DNA from 4 places in the Serratia sp. NA_112.1 genome. Region 4 is predicted to be linked to each of the others. Evidence: predicted binding sites of a transcription regulator. Region 4 holds the regulator's gene; each other region holds the start of a gene.
The links. Region 4 encodes CRP, which controls carbon source genes, mostly activating them, when cyclic AMP is high. Its sites were predicted from a motif close to ATGTGANNNNNNTCACAT; they were not measured.
Positions count from the first base shown of each region.

Region 1: a site for CRP is predicted at 6,548-6,565, ahead of ACUTQ5_RS18290 (YfcZ/YiiS family protein). Genes of this name have one in related genera too.
Region 2: a site for CRP is predicted at 4,827-4,844, ahead of msrB (peptide-methionine (R)-S-oxide reductase MsrB). Genes of this name have one in related genera too.
Region 3: a site for CRP is predicted at 1,444-1,461, ahead of yrbN (protein YrbN). Genes of this name have one in related genera too.

Region 1 covers NZ_JBQZFO010000011.1:34,485-42,225, forward strand. Annotated here, with positions in the region: gene prmB (50S ribosomal protein L3 N(5)-glutamine methyltransferase) at 1-788, opposite strand, end outside; gene smrB (endonuclease SmrB) at 959-1,489, shown strand; gene sixA (phosphohistidine phosphatase SixA) at 1,555-2,037, opposite strand; gene fadJ (fatty acid oxidation complex subunit alpha FadJ) at 2,443-4,611, opposite strand; gene fadI (acetyl-CoA C-acyltransferase FadI) at 4,611-5,921, opposite strand; gene ACUTQ5_RS18290 (YfcZ/YiiS family protein) at 6,115-6,411, opposite strand; gene fadL (long-chain fatty acid transporter FadL) at 6,817-7,741, shown strand, end outside.
Region 2 covers NZ_JBQZFO010000002.1:608,534-616,274, reverse strand. Annotated here, with positions in the region: gene sppA (signal peptide peptidase SppA) at 1-640, shown strand, start outside; gene ansA (asparaginase) at 734-1,750, shown strand; gene pncA (bifunctional nicotinamidase/pyrazinamidase) at 1,772-2,404, shown strand; gene ACUTQ5_RS07265 (glycoside hydrolase family 18 protein) at 2,635-3,915, shown strand; gene ACUTQ5_RS07260 (YeaC family protein) at 3,953-4,225, opposite strand; gene msrB (peptide-methionine (R)-S-oxide reductase MsrB) at 4,290-4,703, opposite strand; gene gapA (glyceraldehyde-3-phosphate dehydrogenase) at 5,052-6,047, shown strand; gene ACUTQ5_RS07245 (D-hexose-6-phosphate mutarotase) at 6,128-7,003, shown strand; gene ACUTQ5_RS07240 (MipA/OmpV family protein) at 7,279-7,741, opposite strand, start outside.
Region 3 covers NZ_JBQZFO010000004.1:35,882-43,622, reverse strand. Annotated here, with positions in the region: gene ACUTQ5_RS10345 (DEAD/DEAH family ATP-dependent RNA helicase) at 1-1,367, opposite strand, end outside; gene yrbN (protein YrbN) at 1,357-1,431, opposite strand; gene nlpI (lipoprotein NlpI) at 1,679-2,563, opposite strand; gene pnp (polyribonucleotide nucleotidyltransferase) at 2,692-4,809, opposite strand; gene rpsO (30S ribosomal protein S15) at 5,065-5,334, opposite strand; gene truB (tRNA pseudouridine(55) synthase TruB) at 5,458-6,402, opposite strand; gene rbfA (30S ribosome-binding factor RbfA) at 6,402-6,812, opposite strand; gene infB (translation initiation factor IF-2) at 6,883-7,741, opposite strand, start outside.
Region 4 covers NZ_JBQZFO010000018.1:16,960-24,700, reverse strand. Annotated here, with positions in the region: gene ACUTQ5_RS21265 (LysE family translocator) at 1-422, opposite strand, end outside; gene ACUTQ5_RS21260 (hydrolase) at 541-1,521, shown strand; gene ACUTQ5_RS21255 (YheU family protein) at 1,518-1,751, shown strand; gene ACUTQ5_RS21250 (phosphoribulokinase) at 1,903-2,772, shown strand; gene ACUTQ5_RS21245 (OsmC family protein) at 2,812-3,219, opposite strand; gene crp (cAMP-activated global transcriptional regulator CRP) at 3,599-4,231, shown strand; gene ACUTQ5_RS21235 (YccS/YhfK family putative transporter) at 4,286-6,361, shown strand; gene argD (bifunctional acetylornithine/succinyldiaminopimelate transaminase) at 6,405-7,622, opposite strand.

The DNA of each region.
Region 1 (7,741 bases), on a different contig from region 4:
CCCACTTCACAAATCAGCACGCCATCGTCGCTCAGGTAATCCGGCGCGCAGGCCAGAATGCGACGCACCAGCTTCAGGCCGTCGCTACCCGCCGCCAGACCCAGTTCAGGTTCAAAGCGGAACTCTTCCGGCAGATCGGACATGTCTTCTGCATCGACATACGGTGGATTGGTGACAATCAGATCGTACTGGATCGCCGGAAGATCGCGGAACAGATCGGAACGGATCGGAGTCACCTGTTGTTCAACACCCAGCGCCTGAATATTGCGCTCGGTCACCGCCAGCACGTCGGCGGAGATGTCTACCGCGTCCACTTCCGCCTCCGGGAAAGCGTAGCCGCAGGCAATGGCGATACAGCCACTGCCGGTACACATGTCGAGAATATGGCTCGGCGAATGAGGGATCAATGCACTGAAGCGATCGTTAATCAGTTCGCCAATCGGGGAACGCGGTACCAGCACACGCTCATCGACATAAAACTCCAGGTCGCAGAACCAGGCTTTGTTGGTCAGGTAGGCGACCGGGATGCGCTCGTTGACGCGGCGGATCACGCGTTCAACGATGCGGTGGCGCTCGCTGGAGGTCAAACGTGCGGTGTGCATGTCCTCAGGAATATCCAACGGCAGGAACAGGCTTGGCAGCACCAATTGCACCGCTTCGTCCCACGGATTATCGGTTCCGTGACCATAGTAGATATCAGCGGCGTTAAAACGGCTTACCGTCCAACGCAGCATATCCTGAATGGTGTGCAGTTCGTTCACTGCTTCCTCGACGAAAATTTTGTCCAATTTGCCCTCCGGCAGGCACTGTAATTCATGATTTAGCCGCATAGTTTGCCATGAAGCCCGCGACAAATCACGCTAACCCCTTGCGCTTTTCATTTTGGCGCGATTTTTGCGTCGACAGATACCCGCGACACGGTAAACTACCGCGATAAATGATTTCCGGTGAATGAAAAATGAAGAACAAGCTCCCTCTGAGCAAAGATGAATTGCAGCTCTTCAGAGAGTCGGTAGTAGACGCAAAAAAGCTGCGTCAGGACACCATTGTCCACCGTAAACCCAAGCCAAAAACCAAACAGATTGCCCCGCAGCGCCTGCTGCAGGAACAAGTAGACGCCAGTTATTATTTCTCGGATGAGTACCAACCGCAGTTGGAAGAGGAAGGCCCGACGCGCTATGTGCGCCCCGGTTACAGTGCTTTTGAGCTGAAAAAACTGCGTCGCGGTGACTATTCACCAGAGCTGTTTCTCGATTTGCACGGCCTGACCCAAATGCAGGCCAAGCAGGAACTCGGTGCATTGATCGCCGCTTGCCGACGCGAACACGTGCACTGTGCCTGTGTAATGCACGGCCACGGCAAGCATATCCTGAAACAGCAAACTCCACTGTGGCTGGCGCAGCATCCCGACGTGCTGGTGTTCCATCAGGCCCCCAAGGAATGGGGCGGTACTGCAGCCATCTTGCTGCTGGTCGAACTGGCCGAGTAAACCGCAGAAATGACAAAAGGGCGATCTTGAACATCGCCCTTTTGTTTGGAACCGGCCTGCCGCCCCTACACTTTTGCCATCACCTGCGACGGACTGACCTGCCATTCAAACTTACCGCAGCTACCGTCAGCCGCCAAATCAACGTTGGCAATTGCCGAGGTGGCAAACATCGGCGGACATTCACCCGGGCAAAGCTCAGCCACCAGGTAACCCACCAGCGGTAAGTGAGAGACGATCAGCACCGAGCTGATCCCCTGCTGCGCCAGCGCCTGCAAATAACTGCCCACCAGGCTGGCATCCCCGCCCGGCATCAGCTCAGGCAGCACTTCTTCGCTCGCCGGCAAGGTCAAGGCTTCACGCACCGTGGCCAGCGTCTGCTCGGCCCGCAGATAAGGGCTGACCAGCACTCGTTCAATATCCACAGACTTGGTATTTAACCAGGCCGCCATCTGACGTGACTCATCACGGCCACAAACAGTAAGAGGTCTTACCGAATCGCTGGCCGCATCGAGTGCCGCCTCTCCGTGACGCATAATCAAAACTTGCATATTGCACCGCTGTTGTTGACAAAATAACGCTATACAGAAACGCCGAGCGTGCTGTATCGCCGAGTTTTACAACCCCAAAGCAAAAGCTTTGAAACGATAACGCGCCGTCTCTTTATGGCGGCCGGGCATTTTGCCTGAAAGTTCACGTAAAGAAAACGCTGTTTTTTACATCAATAGCGTTCCGATACGAATTCAATGCTCACATAACAACCAATTCAACAGGTTAAATTTTAACCTTCTCATCATGAATTTTATAGATGGCGATCAGCCTTTCACCGCCATCAGGCTACGTTACCTCGTCCCTATCTCCCTGTATAGGGTCAGGGATTATCGGTATTGCAAGGAGTGATAGTGATCACATGCAACCTTGATCCTACTCTAGTACAAATCACGTCGCCGCGCCGCTCAGGTCCCCTGCGGATAGAAACGTTCACCCTGCTGAGCCATGCGCAGCAGGCGTTCGCAAGGCGCAAAATATTCACCGTGCTGCCGCTGCAGATACTCCAGCGTTTTAACCACCTTCTCGGCCCCCAACTGATCCATATAGCGGAATGGCCCGCCAAGGAACGGTGGGAAGCCAATGCCGAACACCGCGCCGATATCGCCGTCGCGCGCGCTGCGGATCACGCCTTCATCCAGACAACGTGCGGCTTCATTGAGCATCATCATTACGCAACGCTGAGCGATGACGGCCGGTTGTAAATGCGACTTCGGTGTAATGCCCAGCAAAAGATAGACCGAGGTATCGGCGCGCTTGTTGCTCCGTTGACGTTGCTGGCCTTCACTGGGATAGAGATAGAAACCACGGCCGTTTTTGCGCCCTTTACGCCCGTCTTTCAACACCGCATCAAAGGCGGCTGGAGCGGCAAAGCGCGGGCCCAACTGTTCCACCAATACCGGGATAATCTTGGTGCCGACATCGATGCCCACTTCATCCAGCAGGGTAATCGGCCCAACCGGGAAGCCGAAATCGACCAGCGCCTTGTCCAGCGCTTCGATCGGTTCACCTTCCAGCAGGCAACGAGTCGCCTCATTTATATAAGGTGCCAGAATGCGGTTAACATAGAAACCGGCGCGATCGGCAACCACAATCGCCGTCTTGCCCTGCTTTTGTGCCAATGCCACGGTGGTGGCAATGGTTTCTTCGCTGGTGGTAGCGTGCGGGATCACCTCTACCAGCGGCATTTTATCGACCGGGCTGAAATAATGCAGGCCAATCACCTGCTCCGGCCGCTGCGCCAAAGCGGCAATTTGGCCAATCGGCAGCGAAGAAGTATTGGAGGCAAAAATAGTGTGCGGGGCCGCATATTGCTCGATCTCGGCCACCATCTGCTGCTTGAGCGACAAATCTTCAAACACCGCCTCAATCACCACGTCCACCTGATCAAAACCGGTGTAATCGGTCGAGCCGGAGATCAGCATCATCTGTTTTTGTCGCTCAGCCGGGCGCATGCGTTTACTGCGAACCCGTTTGCTGAGCACGTCCCAACTGTATTTTAACGCGTGGTTAATGCCCGTTTCGTTGACGTCTTTAATTCGCACCGGCAAGCCGCCGCGCGTAGCGGTCACGCAGGCAATCCCGCCGCCCATCAAGCCACCACCCAGAATACCGATACGCTGCAATGCATGAGGTTGCGCATTGCCACCACGTTCTTTCTTCAACGCGGTAGAGGCAAAAAATAGGCTGCGTAACGCCGCCGACTGTGGCGTCATCGCCAGCTCGCCGAAGGCCTTGGCCTCGGCTTCATAACCGCTGGCGCTACCGTGATCCAGACCGGTACGAACCACCTGAATAATGCGTTCCGCCGCTGGATAGTTGCCATGCGTTTTTGCCAGCGTTTTCTTGCGTACAATGCTGAACAGCAGGCTTTTACCCAGTGGGCCGTTGAGCAAACGCTCCTGCCATGGCAATTCACGTCGGCTCTGCCAGCCCTGTTTGACTCGTTCGATGGCGATCTGCAGCAGGATCGACTGTGGCACCGCATCGTCCACCAGCCCCAAACGCAGCGCCTGACGCGCCCGAATGTGTTTGCCAGTCAGGATCATGTCCAGCGCCTTGCTGGCACCAATTAACCGCGGCAAGCGCTGAGTACCGCCGGAGCCCGGCAGTAAGCCCAACTGAACTTCCGGCAGGCCCAGTGCGGTTTTGTCATCCAGTGAACAGACGCGGCCGTGGCAGGCCAAAGCCAGCTCCAACCCGCCGCCCAGACAGGCGCCGTGAATGGCCGCTACGACCGGAACCTGAAACGCAGCAATCTGCGCCAGGGTACTTTGGCCTTTTTTCGCCAACGTTTCGGCTTCTTTGGCAGTGCTACAGGCGGCAATCATTGTGATATCCGCACCGGCAATGAATGAGTCCGGCTTGCCGGAAATGATCACCAGGCCTTCCAGCGCTGGATGCTGCTGCGCGCGGATCAGGACGTCGTTGACCTGTTCGACAAATTCGGCCTTTAACGTATTCACCTTCTCGCCGGGGACATCAATGGTGATCACACCAATGTTGTCCGGACGTATCGTCAGTTGAAAGGCTGAAGGTTTGGCTCGTTGTTCGTGCAATGCGTTTTCAAAGCTCATTATTCCACCTCTACGATCATTGCGGCTCCTAACCCCCCGGCCGCGCAGGCGGTGGTCAATCCCAACCCGCCACCACGGCGTTTCAGCTCGTGCAGCGTTTGGGTGATCATACGCGCGCCGGTAGCGGCAAACGGGTGGCCGTAGGCGATCGAGCCGCCCAATACGTTGAATTTTTCCATGTCCACTTCGCCAATCGCCCGGCTGCGGCCCAGCTTTTTCTGAGCAAATTCGTCGCTGGCAAACATCTTCAGGTTGGCCAGGGTTTGCGCGGCGAAAGCTTCATGCATGTCGATAAGCGCCAAGTCTGCCAGGCCGATACCGGCGCGATCCAATGCCAGCGGTGTAGCGTAGGACGGCCCAAGCAACATATCTTCCCACACGTCGATGGCAGAGAAGGCAAAGCTGCGCAGATAACCTAGCGGTTGTAGGCCCAACTCTTTCGCCCGCGACTCGCTCATCATCAGCACCGCCGCCGCACCGTCGGTCAGGGGGGTGCTGTTGGCTGCAGTAACGCTGCCATGCTTGCGATCAAATGCCGGTTTCAGCTTCGCGTAGGAAGCCAGGCTGGAATCTTTGCGAACGTTGTTGTCTTCGCTAATTTGGCTGCGATACGGCGGCACGTAGGCGGTCATCACCTCATCGTGCAGCAGTCCCTGTTCCCAGGCTCTGGCCGCTAACTGATGCGAGCGGTGCGCCAGCGCATCCTGCTCTTCCCGGGTGATGCCGTGGCTTTTCGCCATTTGTTCGGCGGTATCGCCCATTCGCAGCCCCGTAGAGTATTCCGCCACCGCCGGAGGAACCGGCATCAGGTCACGGAACTTCAGTCGGCTGAACAGCTTAAGGCGCTGCGACAGAGTGCGGGCCTTGTTAACGTCCACTAATGTACGCGCCAGTGCCTTGCTGACGCCAATAGGCAGTACGGAGGAAGAGTCAGCGCCACCGGCAATGCCGATACTGATGCTGCCGGCCATGATGCTTTCCGCCACGTTGGCAATCGCCTGGAAGCTGGTCGCACAGGCACGCGACACGCTGTAGGCATCGGTATGCACACTCATGCCGGTGCCGAGCACGATTTCACGCGCGATATTCGGTGCTTCAGGCATTTGCACCACCTGGCCGAACACCAGTTGTTCAATCAATGCAGGATCGATACCGCTGCGGGCCAATAATTCACTCACCGCCGTTTTACCCAAATCCACCGCTGGAATACCGTGATAAGCGGTCGCCTGTTTGGCAAAGGGGGTGCGCAGTCCATTTACAATCGCAATACGGTCACCGTGACGGGTCACCAATGGCAGTGCCTTACTCATAAACGCTCCTGAAGAGAATAACGCCAGCGCAACGGTCAAGAAGAGGTCTGACCTGATGGGGTCATTGTTAACCAAATGTTTACATTTGGCAAACCGGCAGAAGTGAAAACTGAGAGCAGGAGCAACTTTCTAGAGGAGGGTTGAGGAGGAAGCGAGCGGCGCGGGTGAACCCCGCACCGTTTTAAAGCAGCAATTAACGCAGGCCAAGCTGGAAAATAAAGGTTTCTGCCTGGCAGGCAAAGGTGAAATCAGCCACCAGTTCCACACCACCGTCAACCGGTTTAATGCTACTGCTGATGTCGCAAGGGTCAGATTCCACGCCGCGGGCTTTTTCGGTCAACACCGCCAGCATTTTCTCTGCATCTTGCTGATTAGCAAAAACCTGGTTGTAGGAGGCGGTGCAATCGGTATTGTCCATGACGGTACCGACATCAACACAGCAACAAGCGGCAGTTTCCTGGGCGCTACATTTATTAAGTGCGTTTGACATGATTCATTCTCCTCAGGGACCGCCGTTACGCGAGTCCAAATTGCCATTTAACTACTGGCGCAAAGACACAAGATTCTGCGCTCATTTTACTCTGCGATGAAACCGATCACTAGCACTTACTTTTTATAGGTGTTTTAAGTGATGGAAATCACAAATGAAAATCGTCGTCTGCTAAGAAATGGTAAGAATTTTGTTATGCACTGCTGGTTTTTTGTTAGCCAGATCTCTCTTTTGATATCAATTTGGAAATATTTTAAAAACAATGTTGCAACATTCTCACAGGTCGGACCTATAATTCAGCCACTGGTCTGATTTGTCTGAATGATAACGGACCCTACAATCCCGCGCTCCTTGTTACTCTAAGTAACATAGTTTAAATAATAAACACATAATGAGGTTTTGGTCATGAGCCAGAAAAACCTATTTACTAAATCAGCTCTCGCAGCTGCAGTGGCAATTATTTCTTCAAACGTGTCTGCCGCAGGATTCCAGCTGAATGAGTTTTCATCAGCTGGTTTAGGACGTTCGTATTCTGGCGAGGGCGCCATGGCGGATACTGCAGCTTCCGCCAGCCGCAACCCGGCCCTGCTGATGATGTACACCCGTCCGGAACTCTCCCTAGGTGCGGTGTTTATCGATCCGGATGTAGACATCTCCGGCAAGTCACCTTCCGGTGCTAGCCTGGATTCTAAAAATATCGCCCCTACCGCCTGGGTGCCAAACCTGCATTATGTTCAACCTATTAACGATCAGTTTGCCGTGGGTGGCTCGGTCACCAGCAACTACGGCCTGGCGACCGAATTCAACGACGGTTATACCGCTGGGGCTTACGGTGGCAAAACTGACCTGACCACCGTCAACCTGAACCTGAGCGGTGCTTACCGTCTGAACAAACAATTCAGCTTCGGCCTGGGCTTTGACGCGGTTTACGCCAAAGCCAAGCTTGAGCGTTATGCCGGTGAAAGTGGTGCAGCCCTCGGAATGCCAGCTGATACTCAAATCTCTCACCTGAAGGGCGATGAATGGGGCTTTGGCTGGAACGCCGGCCTGCTGTATGAAGTCGACGAAAACAACCGCTATGGCTTAACTTATCGTTCAGAAGTGAAAGTCGACTTCGACGGCGACTACAAAAGCAGCATTCCATCCCGCCTTAACCCGCTGCAGGGAAGAACCAGTCTGCCATGGGGGACCGATGGCAATACCATTCCTGGCTCTCTGACCCTGAACCTGCCGGAAATGTGGGAAATCTCAGGTTACAACAAGGTTGCACCTCAGTGGGCTATCCACTACAGCCTGGCTTACACCAGCTGGAGCCAGTTCCAGGAGCTGA
Region 2 (7,741 bases), on a different contig from region 4:
GGCGGCCTCAGGCGGCTATTGGGTCTCTACACCGGCGGATTACATCATCGCCAGCCCAAGCACCCTCACCGGTTCCATTGGCATCTTCGGGGTGATTAACACCTACGAGCAGACGCTGGACAGCATCGGCGTACATACCGACGGTGTGGCAACCTCGCCGCTGGCGGATCTGGCGGTCACCAAGGCACTGCCACCTGAGTTCTCGCAGATGATGCAGTTGAACATCGAGAAAGGTTATCAAAACTTTATCGACCTGGTCGCCAAGTCGCGCAAAATGACACCGCAGCAGGTTGATCAGATTGCTCAGGGTCACGTATGGCTGGGCAGCGACGCCAAGACCAATGGTCTGGTCGATCAGTTGGGTGACTTCGACGACGCGGTGAAGAAAGCCGCCGAACTGGCGCAATTGAAACAGTGGCAGCTTAACTGGTTTGTCGATACGCCAAGCCTGACCGACATGGTGCTCAGCCAATTTGGCGTTTCCATTCACGCCATGCTGCCAGCAGCCATCCAGTCGATGCTGCCTGCACCCTTGGCATCAGTGGCCATGGCGGTCAAAGAGCAGCCAGGTTTGTTCAATAACCTGAACGACCCGCAAAACCGCTATGCCATCTGTTTGACCTGCGGAGAAGTCCGCTAACAAATTAATCCTCAGCCCGGCACCCGTCGGGCTTTTTTTCTGCGTTTATCCCCCTATAATTCAGCCCATCTTATTTCTGTTAAAACAATCACTATGAAAAAGAAATCGATTTACGTCGCCTACACTGGCGGGACCATCGGTATGCAGCGTTCTGAGCACGGCTATATTCCAGTCTCTGGCCACCTGCAACGACAACTGGCCCTGATGCCGGAATTCCACCGGCCGGAAATGCCGGACTTCACCATTCATGAATATGCGCCGCTGATCGACTCCTCTGACATGACGCCGGAAGACTGGCAGCATATCGCCGACGATATCAAACTGAACTATGACCGCTATGACGGCTTCGTGATCCTGCACGGTACCGACACCATGGCGTTCACCGCCTCGGCGCTTTCGTTCATGCTGGAAAACCTGGCCAAGCCGGTGATTGTTACCGGTTCTCAGATCCCACTGGCGGAACTGCGCTCCGATGGCCAGACCAACCTGCTGAACGCGCTATATCTGGCGGCCAACCATCCAGTGAATGAAGTCAGCCTGTTCTTCAATAACAAACTGTTCCGCGGCAACCGTACCACCAAGGCGCATGCTGACGGTTTCGACGCCTTTGCTTCACCCAATCTGCCGCCGTTGCTGGAGGCCGGTATTCATATTCGCCGCCAGAACGGCATCGACAGCCCGGTTTGCACTGGCGAACTCAAGGTGCATGACATTACGCCGCAACCGATCGGTGTGGTGACCATTTACCCAGGTATCTCCGGCGCGGTAGTGCGCAATTTCCTGCTGCAGCCGGTGAAAGCCTTGATCCTGCGCTCTTACGGCGTAGGCAACGCACCGCAAAAAGCAGAGCTGGTGGATGAATTGCGCGATGCCTCTGAACGCGGCATTGTGGTGGTAAACCTTACGCAGTGCATCTCCGGGCGTGTCAATATGGAAGGCTACGCCACCGGTAATGCGCTGGCCCATGCCGGCGTCATCAGTGGGTTTGATATGACGGTCGAGGCCGCATTGACCAAGCTGCATTACCTGCTGAGCCAACCTCTGACGCCAGAACAAATCCGCAGCCAGATGCAACAGGATCTGCGCGGCGAGTTAAGCATTAACGGTTAACCCATACACCACGGAGTCGCAATGAAAACAGCCCTGTTGCTTATCGATTTGCAAAACGACTTTTGCCCCGGCGGCGCATTGGCGGTGACCGAAGGTGATGCCGTTATTAGCGTTGCCAATCAGGCCATAGCGGCCTGCAACGCACGCGGTGAACCGGTGGTCGCCAGCCAGGACTGGCACCCCGCCAATCACCGCAGCTTTGCGGTAAACGCCAACGCGCCGGTGGGCACCCTGGGTGAGCTGGAAGGGTTGCCGCAGGTTTGGTGGCCGGTGCACTGCGTACAGGAAAGCCAGGGCGCTGAGTTTCATCGGCAATTGCACCAACGGGAGATTATCGCAGTGTTCCGTAAAGGGCAAAATACGGCTATCGACAGCTACAGCGCCTTCTTCGACAACGGTCACCGCTCGCACACTGAGTTAGACAGCTGGCTGAAAGCGCAGAACATTAGCCATCTGGCGATTATGGGGTTAGCAACCGACTACTGCGTAAAATTCAGCGTTCTGGATGCGCTGGAGCTTGGCTACAAAACTACGGTGATTACCGACGGCTGCCGCGGGGTTAATTTGCAGCCTGGCGACAGTCAGGAAGCCCTTCGGGTAATGCAACAGGCCGGGGCACAATTAGTTACCCTGTCACAGTTCATCGACCGCTGATGCCATTGGGCGCTTTTTGCGCCCTTTCCTTCCTCTGGCCCAAATCTCGACATCGCTCACATTCCAACCATTCTCCTGTGATTACATCTTGTTCGCGTGCGGTACTTTTGCTGTTATGACCGCTGATGCATTGGCATCAGTAAGTTATACGCATCCGGGGCCCATTGAGCCCGGCTTTATGTTACCGCCTCAGGCGGTTTCGGTCGGCTTTGCCGACCAAAGGAGATGACATGGTATTAACACGTAAACTGCTGCCTTTACTGGTAGCGGTGCAGCTTGGTATGGCTGGTGCCGGCATGGCTCATGCCGCCTCTTACCTTTCCGTCGGTTATTTCAACGGCGGCGGTGATGTTACCGCCGGTCCTGGCGGCGATATCAACAAGCTCGACGTCACACAAATTACCCACCTCAATTATTCTTTCGGTCTTATCTACAACGACGAGAAACAGGAAACCAACCCGGCGTTAAAAGATCCGTCCCGCCTGCACCAAATTTATCTGTCACCCAAGGTGAAGGCAGATTTGCAACTGTTGCCGATACTGCGTAAACAGAACCCGGAGCTGAGAGTATTGCTGTCCGTCGGTGGTTGGGGCGCGCGCGGGTTCTCCGGCGCGGCCGCCACAGCGGAAAGCCGGGCGGTGTTTATCCGCTCGGTGCAGCAGGTCATCAAGCAATATCATTTGGACGGCATCGATCTCGACTGGGAATACCCGGTTAATGGTGCCTGGGGGCTGGTTGAAAGCCAACCGGCGGATCGTGCCAACTTCACGCTGTTGCTGGCGGAACTGCATAAAGCGCTGGATAAAGGCAAGTTGCTGACCATCGCCGTCGGGGCCAACGTGAAAAGCCCGCAGGAATGGGTTGATGTTAAAGGCATTGCGCCCTATCTCGACTACATCAACCTGATGACTTACGACATGGCGTACGGCACCCAATACTTCAACTCCAATCTGTATGACTCCAAACAGTGGCCAACCGTCGCCGCTGCCGATCGTTACAGCGCCAATTTTGTGGTGGATAACTATCTGGCCGCCGGGTTAAAGCCGGCTCAGTTGAACCTGGGGATTGGTTTCTATGGCCGGGTGCCAAAACGGGCGACCGAGCCGGGCATCGATTGGGACAAAGCGGACGCGGCCAAAAACCCGGTCTCCCAGCCCTACTTCACCGCACGCGAAACGGCCGTGTTCAAGGCTATGGGGTTGGATCTGACCAAGGACAGCTATTTCAAATACAACGATATCGTCAGCAAGCTGCTAAACGATCCACAACAGCGTTTCACCGCCCATTGGGACAATGACGCCCAGGTGCCCTACCTGACTATGAAATCCGCCGAGGGCAAACCGCTGTTCGCTATTTCCTACGAAAATCCGCGTTCGGTTGAACTCAAGGCTGACTACATCAAAAGCAAGGGATTGGGCGGTGCGATGTTCTGGGAATATGGCGCTGACGACAATAACCGCCTGGCGCATCAACTGGCGGAATCACTGGGGATTAACGGCGCGAAACGGTAATTCAACGGGCGATGCGAGCATCGCCCAGCTGTCAAATTTACTGTGGCTTTAACTTGACCAGCGGTTCAGCAATGAACTGCTGTTTCAGCTCCTGCTTACTCTTCATCACTATCTGCCCGTCAGTGCCAATACTCATGTGCTGCGGGTCAGCGTTGTGTAATGACTGCCACAGCATCACCGCTTGCAGACTGTTTTCTTTCTGCTCCGGCGTCAGCGCCACACCGTCCGGCCACTTGCCCAACTCAACGGCCAGTACCAGTCGCTGATAGATTTCCGGCGTCATGGCGGCAATCAGATCTTTTACGTCCATCAGAGCATCTCCTCACTCGTGGAAGAATAATTAGCTGAATCGATTTTTCTCACTGAATAATCCGTCAGCCGGCCGTTTTTTCGCCATTCTCACCGTCGGTAAAGCTCAGCGACGCGGAGTTAACGCAAAAACGCTCGCCGGTAGGCTGTGGCCCATCGGGGAAGACATGCCCCAGGTGGGCGTCGCAATGCCCACAGCGGATCTCAACGCGATGCATATTATGCGTATTATCATCAAGATAACGAATAGCATCGTCGGAAACCGGCTGATAGAAACTTGGCCAGCCGCAACCGGAGTCATACTTGCTGTCGGAGTAAAACAGCGGATGGTTGCAGCACAGGCAATGGTACACGCCCTCACGTTTGTTGTGCAGCAATTTGCCGGAATACGGCGCTTCGGTACCACGTTCCTGAGTCACATAACGTTGGATTTCATTCAGTTCCGTGGCCGGATGCTCAGGGGGTGTCTTTTTAGCCATTTGTGCGTTTCTCTGAATGTGGATAATGTCAACGAAAACAATGAGTAATAATAACAAAAAATTAACAACACTGCAGCGCTTTTTGGCCTAAACTGTAGCCCATAAAGGTCACGCCACGATGATATGTGATGCCGATCACATATCTTGCACGGGCTGACTTTATACTTAGCGGTTTGACCCCATATAACGGATGAGGCCGAACGCAAACGGAATGTGCAATAAGCACTCAAACCCGGCTTCCAGGTTTGATTTGCAGCAAGAATTGACACGATTCCGCTTGACGCTTGGTAAGGTTTTTGTAATTTTACAGGCAACCTTTTATTCACTAACAAATAGCTGGTGGAATATATGACTATCAAAGTAGGTATCAACGGTTTTGGCCGTATCGGTCGCATTGTTTTTCGTGCTGCTCAAGAACGTTCTGACATCGAAATCGTTGCAATCAACGACCTGTTAGACGCAGAGTACATGGCTTACATGCTGAAATATGACTCTACTCACGGCCGCTTCAACGGCACTGTAGAAGTTAAAGACGGCCACCTGGTTGTTAACGGTAAAACCATCCGTTGTACCTCAGAAAGAGATCCGGCTAACCTGAAGTGGAACGAAGTCAACGTTGACGTCGTTGCTGAAGCAACTGGCTTGTTCCTGACTGACGAAACTGCACGTAAACACATTGCTGCAGGCGCTAAGAAAGTTGTTCTGACTGGCCCATCCAAAGACGACACCCCAATGTTCGTTATGGGTGTTAACCACAAATCTTACGCTGGTCAGGAAATCGTTTCTAACGCTTCTTGTACTACCAACTGCTTGGCACCACTGGCTAAAGTTATCAACGACAAGTTCGGTATCGTTGAAGCTCTGATGACCACTGTGCATGCAACTACCGCAACTCAGAAAACTGTTGATGGCCCGTCTCACAAAGACTGGCGCGGCGGCCGCGGCGCATCCCAGAACATCATCCCTTCTTCTACCGGTGCTGCGAAAGCAGTAGGTAAAGTTATCCCAGAACTGAACGGCAAACTGACCGGTATGGCGTTCCGCGTTCCAACTCCGAACGTGTCTGTGGTTGACCTGACTGCTCGCTTGGCAAAACCAGCTTCTTACAAAGAAATCTGTGCTGCTATCAAAGCGGCTTCTGAAGGCGAGCTGAAAGGCGTTCTGGGCTACACCGAAGACGAAGTAGTTTCTACCGATTTCAACGGCGAAACTCTGACTTCCGTATTCGATGCCAAAGCCGGTATCGCTCTGAGCGACACCTTCGTGAAACTGGTTTCTTGGTACGACAACGAAACTGGCTATTCCAACAAGGTTCTGGATCTGATCGCTCACATCTCCAAATAATGGATTGATGTTAAGCTGATGATGAGGGTGACATTTTTGTCGCCCTTTTTTTGTTTCTACGGCGTACAAAAGGCAACCCGATGAACGAAAAGATTTTCACCCTACCCGTTACCGAACAAATTTCCCCTTTTATCAGTCAGCGCAAGCTCGACGAACTGCCTGTCGTAGTGGTTTCCCATCCGAAAGTACGCGCAGCTATCTCACTTCAAGGTGCGCATCTGTTGGCCTGGCAACCTAGCGGTGAAAAACCGGTTATTTGGCTGAGCAACAATACACCGTTTAAAAAAGGCAATGCCATCCGTGGCGGCGTGCCTGTCTGCTGGCCCTGGTTTGGCCCAGTGGCAAAACCTTCTCACGGTTTCGCACGCAATCAGCCGTGGACTCTGACGGCGCATGATGAAGACGACAACGGCGTTATTCTGACCTTCACGCTGAAAGACAACGAGCAGACCCGCAGCCTGTGGCCACATGCCTTCACGCTGATCGCCCGTTTCAAACTGGGTGAGGAATGTGAAATCGAGCTGGAATCCCACGGTGACTATCAAGCGACCGCAGCCCTGCACACTTACTTCCAGATTGGTGATATTGCGCAGGTCAAGGTAGCGGGTCTCGGCGAACCTTACATTGATAAAGTGGCCGCCGGCGCACAGGCTCGTCAGGTGGGTGACGTGACCTTCGTCGGTCAGACCGACCGGGTTTATACCCAACCGGACGCCTTCAGCCTGATCAAGGATGCATCATTAAAGCGCACCATTGAGGTTCATCACCATCATATGAGTGACGTTATTGCCTGGAACCCCGGCGTGGAGCTTTCTTGCAGCATGGCGGATATGCCGAATGACGGTTATAAAACCATGGTTTGTGTGGAAACCGGTCGCGTAAGTAAGCCCCTGGTGGCAGCCGGTGAACAGCCGGCTCGACTGGCCGTGTCCTTCCGTATTCGTAACAACGCCTGATCCCGTTAAGGGCGGCAAACATCGCCGCCCAGTAACTGCGCACTACAGATGTGCAAAAGGGGCGCTAGCGCCCCTTCAGACTGATGACAAACCTCATTCCTGCCCAGAGCGAGTAGAGGCCGATAAATAAAAATCAGGAAAATCAATTCATTGATTTTCGGCTGCTCACCACAAAGCAGGAAAAACCACGCTTTTTCCTGCTTTGTCAGCAACATAAAGGGGCGCTAGCGCCCCTTTATGATACATACATTGCCCGATACTGGTGCAACCCTCGATTAGAAGGTGTATTTCACACCCGTCATCAACACCCCGGTGTAAGATTTATCCACCATTGGGCTGTCTTTTACTTCGCTGGACAGGCTGATATAACGCCCGAGGAAGAATGCGTCCCAGTCTTTGTTAATCTTATAGTTGGCACTCAGCTCAACATAAGGTGCCCAGCTATCGCTCGGCGTGTAGCTGTCCAGGCCGCTGCGGCGGGACTCGTTTTCGCTGATGCCATAGTAGTATTTGTTCTGGTTCTTGCTGCTCCACGTCACACCCGCACCAGGTACCAGGGTGATATCGCCCAGATCAAATTTGTACAGATAGGCGAAATCACCCACCATACCGTTGCTGTAGTCTAACGTATCACCGGTAAAGGTGGTACGCAGAATGCCCCACTCAGCAAAATGCGAATAGGCCAGACCGGCCATCAGCGTACCGCGACGCTTGTTCAACTGCTTCATACGGTCGTCG
Region 3 (7,741 bases), on a different contig from region 4:
CGGTCGTTGAACTCACGACGCTGACGTGGCTTGAACACTGGGTCCGGTGGCAGGATCAGAGGACGTTCGCCCTGTGCCATTTTCAGCAGTGCTGCAGCCAGCGTTTCCATTTCCAGTTCTTCTTCGCCCGGCTGCAGTTTAGCCAGCAGGCCACGGTACATGTCCAGATCGCTGCTTTCCAGCTGTTGCTGTACTTTAGCGGCGAACTTGGCCAGACGACGCTCACCCAGCAGTTCTGCGTTTGGCAGTTCAACTTCTGGAATGGTCAGCTTCATGGTGCGTTCGATGTTGCGCAGCAGGCGGCGTTCGCGGTTTTCTACGAACAACAGTGCGCGACCGGCACGACCAGCACGACCGGTACGGCCGATACGGTGAACGTAAGACTCGGAATCCATAGGGATATCATAGTTTACCACCAGGCTGATACGCTCAACGTCCAGGCCACGAGCAGCAACGTCGGTCGCGATCAGGATATCCAGACGGCCACCTTTCAGACGCTCCAGGGTTTGCTCACGCAGAGCCTGGTTCATGTCACCGTTCAGAGCGGCGCTGTTGTAGCCACTGCGCTCCAGCGCTTCAGCCACTTCCAGGGTCGCATTTTTGGTACGAACGAAAATAATCGCCGCATCAAAGTCTTCAGCTTCCAGGAAACGCACCAGCGCTTCGTTTTTACGCATGCCCTGCACAGTCCAGTAACTCTGGCTGATGTCCGGACGGGTGGTGATGCTGGACTGGATACGCACTTCCTGCGGCTCTTTCATAAAGCGGCGGGTAATGCGACGGATCGCTTCCGGCATGGTTGCAGAGAACAGCGCGGTCTGATGTTCAGCCGGGATCTCCGCCATGATGGTTTCTACGTCTTCGATAAAGCCCATGCGCAGCATTTCGTCGGCTTCATCCAGCACCAGGCCACTCAGGCTGGAGAGGTTCAGCGTGCCGCGTTTCAGGTGGTCCAGCAGACGGCCTGGAGTCCCTACTACAATTTGCGGGCCCTGACGCAGAGCGCGCAGCTGCACGTCATAACGCTGGCCGCCGTACAGGGCCACAACGTTAACGCCATGCATGTGTTTGGAGAAATCAGTCATTGCTTCAGCAACCTGAACCGCCAGTTCGCGGGTCGGTGCCAATACCAGGATCTGCGGTGCTTTCAGATCGGCTTTCAGGTTGTGCAACAGTGGCAGCGAGAATGCTGCAGTTTTACCGCTACCGGTCTGCGCCATGCCCAGCACATCACGGCCGTTCAACAGGTGAGGAATACACTCTGCCTGGATCGGTGACGGTTTTTCGTAGCCCAGATCGGTCAGGGCAGAAATGATTGGAGCAGACAGCCCCAGGTCAGCAAAAGAGGTTTCAAGCTCAGTAGTCATGTACACGTGCCTCATTAATAATGGCAGCCAGTCTACATAACTCGTCGAGAAAATTTTCAGTCATTTTCATTGAAAAGTGTGAACCGGCTCAAATTAGATTATAAAACGAACAAAAAAGCCCTCGCCCGTAAAGACGATAACTTTGGCAATAAAACCAATGTATATCAGGCTGATTACCCTTCATCTTCCAAACCGCCGCTGTGTTGGCTGCTCTCCCTCACCCTCGTCACTTAGTGAACTAAGCTCCCAGGGATTCGTTCGATTGCCGCCTTGCCGCAATTTGAAATCTATTGGGTAGAGGTGTTCGTCAGCTATTGCTGGTCCGATTCCGATAGGTCGTCTTGTTCTTGGCCCAACAGCGCCAATTCCAACAATGCATAGCGGTGCTCAACGAAGTTATGAACGTTGTTAGCAACCGTCAGTTTGAACAGCGCCAAAGCGGTGTCCTTGTCCCCCAGACTTAGGTAATGCTTACCTAAATAGAAGTCAGTTTCACTGAGATGCTCAGCGAGCGAAGTGTTATCCGTTGCATCTGCCTTGAGCCTTTCCATCAGCGTTTTTTCACTGATGTTGCCCAGGTAGAATTCGACAATATTCCATCCCCATTGCCCTCGGTTCGCTTTGTCATAACGCTGCTGGAGCGCTACGTCAGCCTTCTTGGGATCGATTTCTCTTTCCACAAGATAAAGCCACAACGAACGGAAGGGATCGTTTGGGTCGTCTTGATAAAACGCCTGCAGATCATCCTGCGCCAACGGGAAGCGGCCGCCATAATAAAGAGCGATGCCCCGGTTTAAACGCGCGTAATTGTAAGTTGGATCAAGCTCTAGTACAGAATCAAACGCTTCATAGGCAGCATCAAAATTGCCTGCCTGCGTTAAGTAAATGCCCAGGTAGTTGAAAACTTCTGGCATATCAGGACGTATCGCCAGCGCTTGCGAGAAATCATTGCGCGCCAGTGCACGTAGCCCGAGGCTATCATACAGCACTCCACGCTCATATAAAAGCTGCGCACGCTCATCGTCCGTCAGTGCCCGGCTGGCAAGTATTTGTTCCATGCGCGCCAGGATCACTTCCTGCTGCAGTGTTGGCTGCAACGGGATAGCCAAAACTTCGTCTTTACGCCAATCATGGTTGCTGCATCCTGCCAGCATGAGTGCTGTCGCAACGTAAAACCAGCGCAAGAAAGGCTTCATTTCCCACTCCCGAAGACAAACATTGGATGAACATCCTTTCATCCGTTTGCAAATACGCAGACATCCTGCCCGCGTTATATGAACAGCCCCCAACCTCATGGCCGGGAGCTGTAAATCTATCTATACAGTTATTCTGCTTCAGGCGCAGGTGAACCTGCTTCTGGGGCAGTCGCTTCTTTGATGCTCAGACGCACACGGCCCTGACGGTCAACTTCCAGTACCTTAACCGGTACTTCCTGACCCATCTGCAGATAGTCGGTCACTTTCTCAACGCGCTTGTCAGCGATTTGAGAGATGTGCACCAGACCTTCTTTACCGCCGCCGATCGCCACGAATGCGCCGAAATCAACGATACGGGTAACTTTACCCTGGTAAATACGGCCCACTTCGATCTCGGCAGTGATCTCTTCGATGCGACGGATAGCGAATTTCGCTTTCTCACCGTCGGTAGCAGCGATTTTAACTGTACCATCATCTTCGATTTCAATGGTAGTGCCGGTCTCTTCTGTCAGCGCACGGATGACAGAACCGCCTTTACCAATCACATCTTTGATCTTGTCCGGGTTGATGCGGATAGTGTGGATACGTGGTGCAAACTGAGAGATATCGCCACGCGGGGTACTGATAGCCTGTTCCATCACGCCAAGGATGTGCAGACGCGCGCCCTTAGCCTGGTTCAGAGCAACCTGCATGATTTCGCGGGTGATGCCTTCAATTTTAATGTCCATCTGCAGCGCGGTAATACCGTCACGGCTACCGGCTACTTTGAAGTCCATGTCGCCCAGGTGATCTTCGTCACCCAGAATGTCGGACAGAACAACAAAGTTGTCTTGTTCTTTCACCAGGCCCATTGCGATACCGGCAACGGCGGCCTTAATTGGCACACCTGCATCCATCAGTGCCAGAGAGGCACCACAGACGGAAGCCATGGAAGAAGAACCGTTGGATTCGGTGATTTCAGAAACCACACGTACCGTGTACGGGAAATCTTCTGGCTTAGGCATCATAGCCAATACGCCACGTTTCGCCAGGCGACCGTGACCAATTTCACGACGTTTTGGCGAACCTACCATCCCGGTCTCACCAACGGAGTACGGAGGGAAGTTGTAGTGGAACAGGAAGCTGTCGGTCTTTTCGCCCATCAGCTCATCCAGGTTCTGCGCGTCACGGGCGGTGCCCAGCGTTGCGGTAACCAGTGCCTGAGTCTCACCACGGGTGAACAGCGCGGAGCCGTGGGTACGCGGCAGTACGCCGGTGCGTACGTCCAGACCACGGATCATGTCTTTTTCACGGCCGTCGATACGCGGCTCGCCACGCAGTACGCGGCTACGAACGACGTTTTTCTCAACGCTACCCAGGATGTCCTGAATTTCAGACACGTCCAGGGTTTCGTCCTGGGCCAGCAAGGTTTCAACAACGCTGCTCTTGATCGCATCAACCTGAGCGTAACGCTCTTGTTTTTCGGTGATGTGATAAGCGTCACCCAGGCGGCCTTCTGCCAGTTCTGCAACGCGCGCGTGCAGCGCTTCGTTGACTGCAGGTGCCTGCCAGTCCCACTTAGGCTTGCCGGCTTCGGCAACCAGGGAATTAATGTTTTCGATAACGATTTGCTGTTGCTCGTGGCCAAATACCACCGCACCCAGCATCTGATCTTCGCTCAGAACGTCAGCTTCGGATTCAACCATCAGTACTGCGCCAGCGGTACCGGCAACCACCAAGTCCAGGCTGCTTTCTTTCAGCTCATCGCTGGTTGGGTTCAACACGTATTGATTGTTGATGTAACCCACGCGCGCAGCACCGATTGGGCCATTGAACGGAATACCGGACAGGCTCAGGGCGGCAGAGGCACCGATCATCGCAACGATGTCCGGGTTAACCTGCGGGTTAAGGGAAACAACGGTCGCGATCACCTGAACTTCGTTCAGGAAGCTGTCCGGGAACAGTGGACGGATCGGACGGTCAATCAGACGGGAGGTCAGGGTTTCACCTTCGCTCGGACGGCCTTCACGACGGAAGAAGCTACCCGGGATACGACCAGCAGCGTAGGTACGCTCCTGATAGTTAACCGTCAGTGGGAAGAAGCTCTGGCCTGGTTTGGCTTTTTTCTGGCCAACTACGGTAACGAATACTGCGGTGTCATCCATGCTCACCATAACGGCAGCAGTGGCCTGACGAGCCATCATACCAGTCTCAATAGTGAGGGTATGCTGGCCATACTGGAATTTGCGAATGATCGGTGTCAGCAAAATTATATCCTTAGATTAGGCGCGCAATCGTATTGTCGACTCGACACGCCAGTGACTCGGTTTGCCTTCTCACTACATCCTCGCGACTAATGACAATCCTTATCTCAAGCCTGAGACAAAGCCTCTCATTAGCCGCGCGAACCTCTGTAACGGAAGAGCCTGTTTGGAAACATCAGTAATACATTAACCTGATTTGCTTATGCTTCCTAGAAGAAAGGGGCCAAAATAGGCCCCTTTCCACTGAAACTCGCTTGATTAGCGACGCAGACCCAGACGCTCGATCAGGCTGGTGTAACGTGCTACATCTTTACGCTTCAGGTAGTCCAGCAGCTTACGACGCTGAGAAACCATACGCAGCAGACCACGACGGCTGTGGTGATCTTTTTTGTGCTCTGAGAAGTGGCCTTGCAGATGGTTGATCTGCGCAGTCAACAGGGCAACCTGAACTTCGGAAGAACCGCTGTCGTTAGTACCACGACCGAAATCAGCTACGATTTTAGCTTTAGCTTCAACACTTAGAGACATTGTCTTACTCCAGATTATAGATAATAAATACAGGCGCCGATCTCTAATTCAGCAACCCAATGCATAAGCTGCGCCATTCTACCCTTAGCGCAGTGCGATCGCAAGGCAGTGCGTTTTCTACCCTTAGTCGAAATATTCAACTACCAGGCGGCGCGGCGCCACACGACCGTCATCGGCAATATCACCGACGCCGATAAATTTACGCTCTTCACCTTCAGTGATACGGACCATGCCCGAGGCAGGTGCACCAGCAACCTGAACCGGTTGCCCTTGCTTAACGTAACCGGCAACAACGGGCAGCAGATTCACTTCCGGGTAGTTCTCCACCGGACTGTCCATCGGCATCAACAACGGATCGAGTAGCTCGGCCGGGGCGATTCCCTGCCGATGGGCCTGCTCCAGCAATTCGTTCAACTGCTCCAGCGTGACCATGCGCTCGGTCGGGTAGGTCGCCACCTGCAGACGACGCAAATAGATCACGTGCGCACCACATCCCAGCAGCTCACCGAGGTCATCGGTGATGGTGCGGATGTAAGTGCCTTTTGAGCAGTGAATTTCCAGCTCCAGCTCATCCCCTTCCCAGCGAATAAACTGCAGTTCGTAAACGGTAATGCTACGCGCTTCACGCGGCACTTCGATACCCTGGCGAGCATACTCATAGAGTTTCTTGCCCTGGTATTTCAGCGCCGAGTACATCGAAGGCACCTGCTTAATATCGCCACGGAAACTGTCCAGCGCCGCATCGAGCTGCACCTGGGTGAAACTCACCGGCCGCTCCTGCACAATTTGGCCGTCAGCATCCGAGGTATCGGTACGCTGACCGAGCCGGGCAATCACGCGGTAGCGTTTGTCGGAGTCGAGCAGGAACTGTGAAAACTTGGTCGCCTCACCGAGGCAAATCGGCAGCATGCCGGTCGCCAGCGGGTCGAGCGCACCGGTGTGGCCCGCGCGATTGGCGTTATAGAGGCGCTTTACTTTTTGTAGGGCGTCGTTGGATGACAGGCCCTCCGGTTTGTCCAGCAACAGGACACCGTGGATATCACGGCCGCGGCGACGAGGGCGACTCATTAAGCCTCCTCGTCATCGCCTGATGCGGAACGGCGCTCGGCGTCATTCTTCACTACGTTGGTCACCAGGTTGGACATGCGCATGCCTTCAACCAGGGAGTTATCGTAAGCGAAGGTCAGCTCAGGTACTACGCGCAGGCGCATGGCTTTACCCAGCAGCGTGCGGATGTAGCCGGAAGCATCTTCCAGAGCTTTAATGCCTTTAGGCACCAGATCCGGATCGGCGTTTTCGGTCAATACGTTCAGGAAGGTGACGTAAACTTTGGCATAGGCCAAATCACGAGAAACTTCTACACCAGAAACGGTAGCCATGCCGACACGCGGATCTTTGACTTCACGCTGCAGAATGATAGCAATCTCTTTTTGCATCTCTTGTGCCACGCGCTGACCGCGGCTGAATTCTTTTGCCATTTTGGGGATTCTCCAGACAAATCGGGGGGCACAAGGCCCCCCAGAACAGACTTAAGCAGATGTGCTAGCGTTAAGCGATGGTGCGTTGGATCTCGATGATTTCGAATACTTCGATCATGTCGCCGACGCGCACGTCGTTGTAGTTCTTAACGCCGATACCACATTCCATGCCGTTACGGACTTCGTTAACGTCATCTTTGAAGCGGCGTAAGGATTCCAGCTCGCCTTCATAGATAACCACGTTGTCGCGCAGAACGCGGATTGGGTTGTGACGTTTGATGTTCCCTTCGGTAACCATACAACCTGCAATGGCGCCGAATTTAGGTGATTTGAACACGTCACGTACGGCGGCCAGGCCGATAATCTGCTGCTTGTACTCAGGCGCCAACATACCGCTCATCGCCTGCTTCACTTCGTCGATCAGGTTATAGATCACGGAGTAGTAACGCAGATCCAGGCTTTCTGCTTCAATCACGCGGCGCGCAGAAGCGTCGGCACGGACGTTGAAGCCCAGGATGATAGCGTTGGAAGCCGCTGCCAGCGTGGCGTCGGTTTCGGTAATACCCCCTACGCCAGAGCCAACAATCTTCACTTTCACTTCGTCGGTAGAGAGTTTCAGCAATGAATCCATAATCGCTTCACAAGAACCCTGTACGTCGGATTTCAGTACGATGTTCAGCTCAGAAACTTCACCGTCGGTCATATTCGCAAACATGTTTTCCAGTTTGGATTTCTGCTGACGCGCCAGTTTAACTTCGCGGAACTTGCCTTGACGGTACAGCGCAACTTCACGCGCTTTCTTCTCGTCACGCACTACAGTCACTTCATCACCGGCAGCTGGAACGCTGGACAGGCCCAGGATCTCAACCGGAATAGAAGGACCTGCTGAGGTCACTTCGTGGCCTAGTTCATCACGCATCGCACGCACA
Region 4 (7,741 bases):
TATTGAGCACCAGCCAGGCTGAAGCTGGCCACCGCCCCCAGCGCCATCAACCAGGCCTTGGGATTAAGGAACTGTAGCAGCCAACCCTGGTACAGCCGTATCGGTTTGGGCGGTGCCACGTCGGTTTCAAGTTTTTCATAAGCGGCGGTAGCCACTTTCCATGCCAGCCACAGCAGATACAGGCTTCCGAGAATTTTCAGCACCAGATGCAGCGCCGGATAAACCAGAATCAAGCTGCCGACGCCGAACGCCACCAACAGCAAAATGCTTTGCATGCCGAGCATGATGCCAATCATCAGCAACAGTGAACGCATAAAGCCGAAGTTGGCACCGGAAGTGGTCAGTAACATATTGTTGGGGCCAGGTGTGATCGCGGCAACCCACAGAAAACCTAACATCGAAAGAAATAAACTCGCATCCATCAGGCGGGCGCTCCTCACCCAGGTCATTTTTTGCAGTATTATTGTTAACTCAGGGTAGTGAAGCTATCAGCGCACTAATCATCCCACAAGAGTGGCCAATAAGAATTTAATTCAAGCTATGCATGAATCCTTTCGCCCGTTGAGCGGGGCCAGTAATCCCCATCTGCAAACGCTGCTACCACGGCTGGTGCGTCGCCACGTGCAGTTGAAACCCCACTGGCAACGGCTGGAACTGCCCGACGGTGACTTTGTCGATCTCGCCTGGAGCGAAGATCCGGCTCAGGCCGGCGGCAAGCCGCGCGTGGTGCTGTTCCATGGCCTGGAAGGCAGTTTCTACAGCCCCTATGCCCATGGTCAACTCAACGCCTGGCGTGAAAAGGGCTGGCTCGGGGTGGTAATGCATTTTCGCGGTTGCAGTGGCGTGCCGAACCGCAAGCAACGCATCTATCATTCCGGTGAAACGGAAGATGCGCGCTTCTTCCTCCAGTGGCTGCGTACTACCTACGGAGAAGCCCCCACCGCTGCCGTTGGCGTCTCACTCGGCGGCAATATGCTGGCCTGTTATCTGGCACAGCAGGGCGCCGACAGTCTGCTGCAGGCGGCGGTGGTGGTTTCTGCGCCATTGATGCTGGAACCTTGCTCATGGCGGATGGATCAAGGCTTCTCGCGGGTTTATCAGCACTACCTGCTCGGCCAGTTGAAACAAAACGCCACCCGTAAACTGCTGCACTATCCTGATACCCTGCCGCTCAAGCTGCCGCAGCTCAAGGCATTGCGTCGGATCCGCGACTTTGATGATGCGATTACCTCGCGCATCCATGGCTTTAGCGATGCCACCGATTATTACCGCCGTTGCAGCGCCCTGCCACTGCTGCCGTCGATCCAAACGCCGCTGTTGATCATCCATGCCAAGGACGATCCTTTTATGACCGACGAAGTGATCCCCGAAACCGCCACGCTGCCGCACAACATTGAATATCAGTTGACCGAGTTTGGCGGCCACGTCGGTTTTGTCGGCGGTACATTGAAAAAACCCCATATGTGGCTGGAATACCGTATTCCATCCTGGCTTGCCCCTTACCTGGAAACAATCAAGTGATCATCCCCTGGAAAGAACTGGAAACCGAGACCCTCAATAGCCTGATTGAATCCTTTGTGCTGCGCGAAGGGACCGACTACGGTGAGCATGAACGTTCCCTGGAACATAAAGTGGAAGACGTGCGCCGCCAATTGAAAAACGGCGAGGTGCTACTGGTATGGTCAGAACTGCATGAGACCATCAACATCATGCCGCGCGGGCAGTTCCGTGCCGGGCAAGAAGAAATTTAGTGACTGTCGGTTCTATGACTGACGGAAAAAATCAGGTAACAATGAGGGATTGCAAACCAACGCGCGGAATTTTGCCCTTGGCGAAAAGGTGTCAAACAGACCAAAAATTTTAACTGACGCCTGCGCATTAAACACGGAGTGACCCATCACCATGTCCGCCAAACATCCCGTTATCGCAGTGACCGGCTCCAGCGGTGCCGGCACCACCACCACCAGCGTGGCGTTCCGTAAAATCTTTCAGCAGTTGAACATCCGCGCCGCGGAGCTGGAAGGTGACAGTTTCCACCGCTATACCCGGCCGGAAATGGACGCGGCGATCCGCAAAGCGCGCGATCTTGGCCGTCATATCAGCTATTTCGGCCCCGAAGCGAACGATTTTGGCCTGCTGCAACAAAGCTTTAGCGAGTACGGTACCAACGGCACCGGTCGTTCACGCAAGTATCTGCACACCTACGATGAAGCGGTGCCCTATAACCAGGTACCGGGGACCTTTACCCCGTGGGAAGCCTTACCGGCACCGACCGACGTGCTGTTTTATGAAGGGCTGCACGGCGGCGTAGTGACCGAACACAACGACGTGGCCAAGCATGTCGACTTGCTGGTCGGCGTGGTGCCTATTGTTAACCTGGAATGGATCCAAAAGTTAATTCGCGATACCGGCGAGCGTGGCCACTCCCGTGAAGCGGTGATGGATTCAGTGGTGCGTTCGATGGAAGACTACATCAACTACATCACACCGCAGTTTTCGCGCACCCATATCAACTTCCAGCGGGTGCCGACGGTAGATACCTCCAACCCGTTCGCCGCCAAGGCGATCCCCTCGCTGGACGAGAGCTTTGTGGTGATCCACTTCCGCGGCCTGGATCAGATCGATTTCCCTTATCTGCTGGCGATGCTGCAGGGATCTTTTATCTCGCATATCAATACGCTGGTGGTGCCGGGCGGCAAAATGGGATTGGCAATGGAGTTGATTATGGCGCCGCTGGTGCAGCAACTGCTGGAAGGCAAAAAAATCGGCTAACTTACCGGAGCGCGGCAACGGACCGCGCCCCTTTATCTATCAGGACACCGCGCGGATCTCAAAACTGTGGGTCACGCTGGCGGCCTTGCTCAGCATCAATGACACCGAACAGTACTTCTCGGCGGAAAGATTCACCGCGCGCTCAACAATTTTGTCACTTAAATCTTTACCGGTGACGATGAAATGCAGGTTGATATGGGTAAACAACCGTGGCGCTTCTTCGCGCCTTTCAGAGGTCAGCTTCACCTCGCAATCACGCACGTCGTTGCGTCCTTTTTGCAGGATCGACACCACATCTATCGCGCTGCATCCTCCCACCGACATCAGCACCATTTCCATCGGACTGGGCGCTTTATCGCCGGCGTTGCCGTCCATCAATACCTGATGGCCAGACGCGGATTCGCCCAGAAACGTCAACCCTTCCACCCACTTAACTCTTGCCTGCATGCTGGTCACTCCGGTTAATTTCTTAAAATCAGACTACGCTTTCGCATAGAAACTGGCAACGGAACCTGATGCTAATCATGCTGAAGCGAGACAACACAAGACACCCGCCTCACTCTGTGCTACAAACAGAGCCGCAATAAATCTTTCCGGGACACTGATTTCAGGGAAACTCCCAGGGAAAGGCTCCTTTACCGGTATGTTAACAGAATGTAGCTTGCAGCTCTCCCGGCAAGTTAATATGCTAGAGCGACAGCGTATATTTATGACACGCCTCAAAACCTGCTGCCAGCTACCATTAAAACAACGGCGACAGCACGTTTTACAGGGAACTCTGACCCCTGTGACACAAGGCAGCGATAACAACAGAGGATAACAGCGAATGGTTCTCGGCAAACCGCAAACAGACCCTACTCTCGAATGGTTCCTGTCTCATTGCCATATCCACAAATATCCATCCAAAAGTACGCTGATTCACCAAGGTGAAAAAGCCGAAACGCTTTACTACATCGTCAAAGGCTCCGTCGCGGTGCTGATTAAGGATGAAGAAGGTAAAGAGATGATCCTGTCCTACCTTAACCAGGGGGATTTCATCGGCGAGCTTGGATTATTTGAAGAAGGTCAGGAGCGTAGCGCCTGGGTTAGGGCGAAAACCGCCTGTGAAGTGGCTGAAATTTCCTACAAGAAATTCCGCCAGTTGATTCAGGTTAACCCGGACATCCTGATGCGCCTGTCAGCTCAGATGGCAAACCGTCTGCAGATCACCTCTGAGAAAGTGGGTAACCTTGCTTTCCTGGACGTTACAGGCCGCATCGCGCAAACCCTGCTGAACCTGGCGAAACAGCCTGATGCCATGACCCACCCGGATGGTATGCAGATTAAAATTACCCGTCAGGAAATTGGCCAGATCGTCGGTTGCTCACGTGAAACCGTTGGTCGTATTCTGAAAATGCTGGAAGATCAAAACCTGATCTCCGCCCACGGCAAAACTATTGTCGTTTACGGCACCCGTTAATCACTGAAAAAACGGCGCGATAATTCGCGCCGTTTTTTTATGCCCCTAGTCATCATGTGGCGCCGACTGATTTATCATCCGGAAGTTAATTACGCACTACGACAAACGCTGGTGCTGTGCCTGCCGGTTCTGCTCGGGCTGTTGATCGGCCAACTACAATACGGCCTGCTATTTTCCCTGGTTCCCGCCTGCTGCAACATCGCCGGGCTGGACACGCCTCATAAACGCTTCTTTAAACGCCTGATCGTCGGCGGTTCACTGTTTGCATTCAGCAGTTTGTTGCTGCAGCAAGCTCTGTTGTGGCAGTTGCCGCTGCCGATACTGATGCTCGGCCTGGCGCTGCTGCTCGGTGTCAACGGTGAAATAAGCCCGCTACACGCCCGTCTGCTGCCTGCTGCGCTAGTTGCCGCCATCTTCTCCCTCAGCATGGCCGGTACGGTGCCGCTTTGGCACGCGCCGGTGTTATATATCGTGGGCACGGCCTGGTACGGCCTGTTTACCTGGTTCTGGTTCAAGCTGTGGAAAGAACAGCCGATGCGCGAGTCGCTTAATCAGCTCTATCTGGAACTGGCGGACTACTTCGAAGCCAAATATTCGCTGTTGACCCAGCACACCGACCCGCAGACCGCATTACCTCCCCTGCTGGTGCGCCAGCAAAAGGTCATGGATCTGATCACCTTGCTGTATCAACAACTTAATTTTCTCCCCCATGCCAGCAATCTCGAACAAAAGCGCCTGCAACGCACCTTCCAGGTCGCGCTGGATTTGCAGGAACACATCACCGTCAGCCTGCACCTGCCGGAAGAGGTGCAAAAACTGGTAGAACAGAGCCAGGCCGAAGCCATTATCCGCCGCAATGCGCAGGTAATTGCCAATCGGCTGCGCACGGTGGCGCACGATATTCTCTACCACCAACATTCGCAACGCTTCAATATGGGCAATGAACTGACAGCATTGGAAAAAGTGGCGGCACAGCACCCGGAGAATCCGGTTGGGCAGTTCTGCTACTACCACTTCAGCCGCATCGCCCGCCTGCTGCGTACCCAGCATCCACTCTACCGGCGTGACCTGATGGCCAATCAAAACCGCCTGCCGTTTTGGCCGGCGCTGGTCAGTTATCTGTCGTTCAAATCCAATGCCATGCGTAATGCGGCACGATTAGGCGTCACGCTGGCGGCAGGCAGCAGCCTCGGGATGATGTTCAACCTGCCGAAACCCTACTGGATCCTGCTCACTATCATGCTGGTAAGCCAGAACGGCTACAATGCCACCCGGGTGCGCATCCAGCACCGTGCGCTCGGTACTCTGGCCGGACTCGTCATCGCCGCCGGTCTGCTGCAATTACAACTGCCCGAAGCCGAGACCCTGAGCGTGATGCTGGTGATTACGCTGCTGGCCTATCTGGTTTCACGTAAAAACTACGGATTGGCGGTTATTGGTTTTACGGTGACGGCGGTCTACACCCTGCAACTGCTGGCCCTCAACGGCACACATTTCCTGGTGCCGCGGCTGATCGACACGCTGATCGGCTGCGTGCTGGTGTTCGGCAGTACCATCTGGCTGTGGCCACAGTGGCAAAGCGGATTACTGCGCAAGAATGCCCATCAGGCGCTGGAAAACGATCAGCAGGCATTACGTCTGTTGCTGGAAGAGCAAGAGCCAGATCCCAGTGCACTGGCCTACGCACGTATGCAGGTCAATCAGGCGCACAATGCGTTATTCACCTCGCTGAATCAGGCCATGCAGGAGCCGGGGTTTGAATCGAACTATCTGGCGGATATGCGCCTGTGGGTGACGCACAGCCAGTTTATTGTCGAGCATCTGAATGCAATGACTATCCTGGCGCGCGAGCACTATATGCTGACGCCAAAGCTGGCGGAGGAGTATCTGCAATCTTGCGAGATTGCGCTGCAAAGCTGCCAGCAACGGCTGGAGTACGACGGGCCGAGCAGTGGCAACAGCATTATGCAGCCGCCGGATTTGCACCCTGAGATGCCGGTGACCGAAATGGAGCGCCACCTGCGGCGCATTCTTTCGCACCTGAGCGTCATGCATACCATCTCGTCATTAGCCTGGAGCCAACGCCCACACCACGGCATCTGGCTGAAACGCAAACTGCGCGATGAATAAGGGCGCCACACGGCGCCCGGTTAACCATGCAGCAAATAGCAAATTAAGCGTTAATCACGTCCTGCACCGCCAGCTCAAACAGCGCCATACCCTGGTCGATGTCTTGGGTTTCCACCACCAGCGAAGGGGCAAAGCGGATCACATTTGGCCCGGCATTGAGGATCATCAGCCCACGAGCGGCAGCTGCGGTCAGGAAATCGCGCGCTTTGCCGTGGTATTGCGGTGTTAATTCAGCGCCAATCAGCAGGCCCATGCCGCGAATATCGCTGAAAACACCGTACTTCTCGCCAATTTTCTTTAACGCCTGCACGTATAACCCATGACGCAACTCAATGCCGCTCAGCACTTCCGGCGTATTGATCACGTCCAACGCCGCTTCCGCCACAGCACAGGCCAGCGGATTACCGCCGTAAGTGGTGCCGTGGGCACCGACCTGCATCACCGAGGCGATCTCTTCGGTGGTCAGCATGGCACTGACCGGGAAACCGCCGCCAAGCGCTTTGGCCGTGGTGAGAATGTCCGGCGCCACACCATAATGCATATAGGCAAACAGCTTGCCGCTGCGCCCCATGCCGCTTTGCACTTCGTCGAACACCAGCAGCGCCTGGTGCTTGTCGCACAGTTCGCGTACTCCCTTGAGGAATTCGGCGTTAACCGGGGTAATGCCCCCTTCCCCCTGGATCGGTTCCATCACCACCGCACAGGTGTGGTCGTCCATCACTGCTTTCACCGCCGCCAGGTCGTTGAAGGGGACGTGCACGATGTCAGCCGGTTTTGGCCCAAAACCATCCGAATACTTGGCCTGCCCACCCACCGAGACGGTGAATAGCGTGCGACCGTGGAAAGCATTATAAAACGCGATGATTTTGGTTTTATACGGACTGTGGCGGGTAATGGCGTAATGACGAGCCAGCTTGAAGGCCGCTTCGTTGGCTTCTGCGCCGGAGTTGGCGAAAAACACCCGGTCGGCAAAGGTGACGTTGATCAACTTGGTGGCCAGACGCAGCGCCGGCTCGTTAGTAAAAACGTTGCTGGTATGCCACAGGGTTTCGCCCTGCTGTTTCAGCGCCTCGACCAAAGCCGGGTGACAGTGCCCTAACGCCGTCACCGCAATGCCGCCTGAGAAATCGATATACTCTTTCCCCTGCTGGTCCCACACGCGGCTGCCTTTGCCCCTGACCGGAACAAACTGCGCGGGTGCATAAACAGGCAGGATAACCTGGTCAAAGGTACTGCGGTTAACTGCGGATTTTTCGGTCATTATGGGGCCCACCCTGAATTTGACTCAGTCTTTTGGTTGCGATCAAGTGAGAATATAATCACAAAATATGCATAAAAAACCAATAAAGGGCAAACGCAAATCGTCTTCGCAGTTAAAAA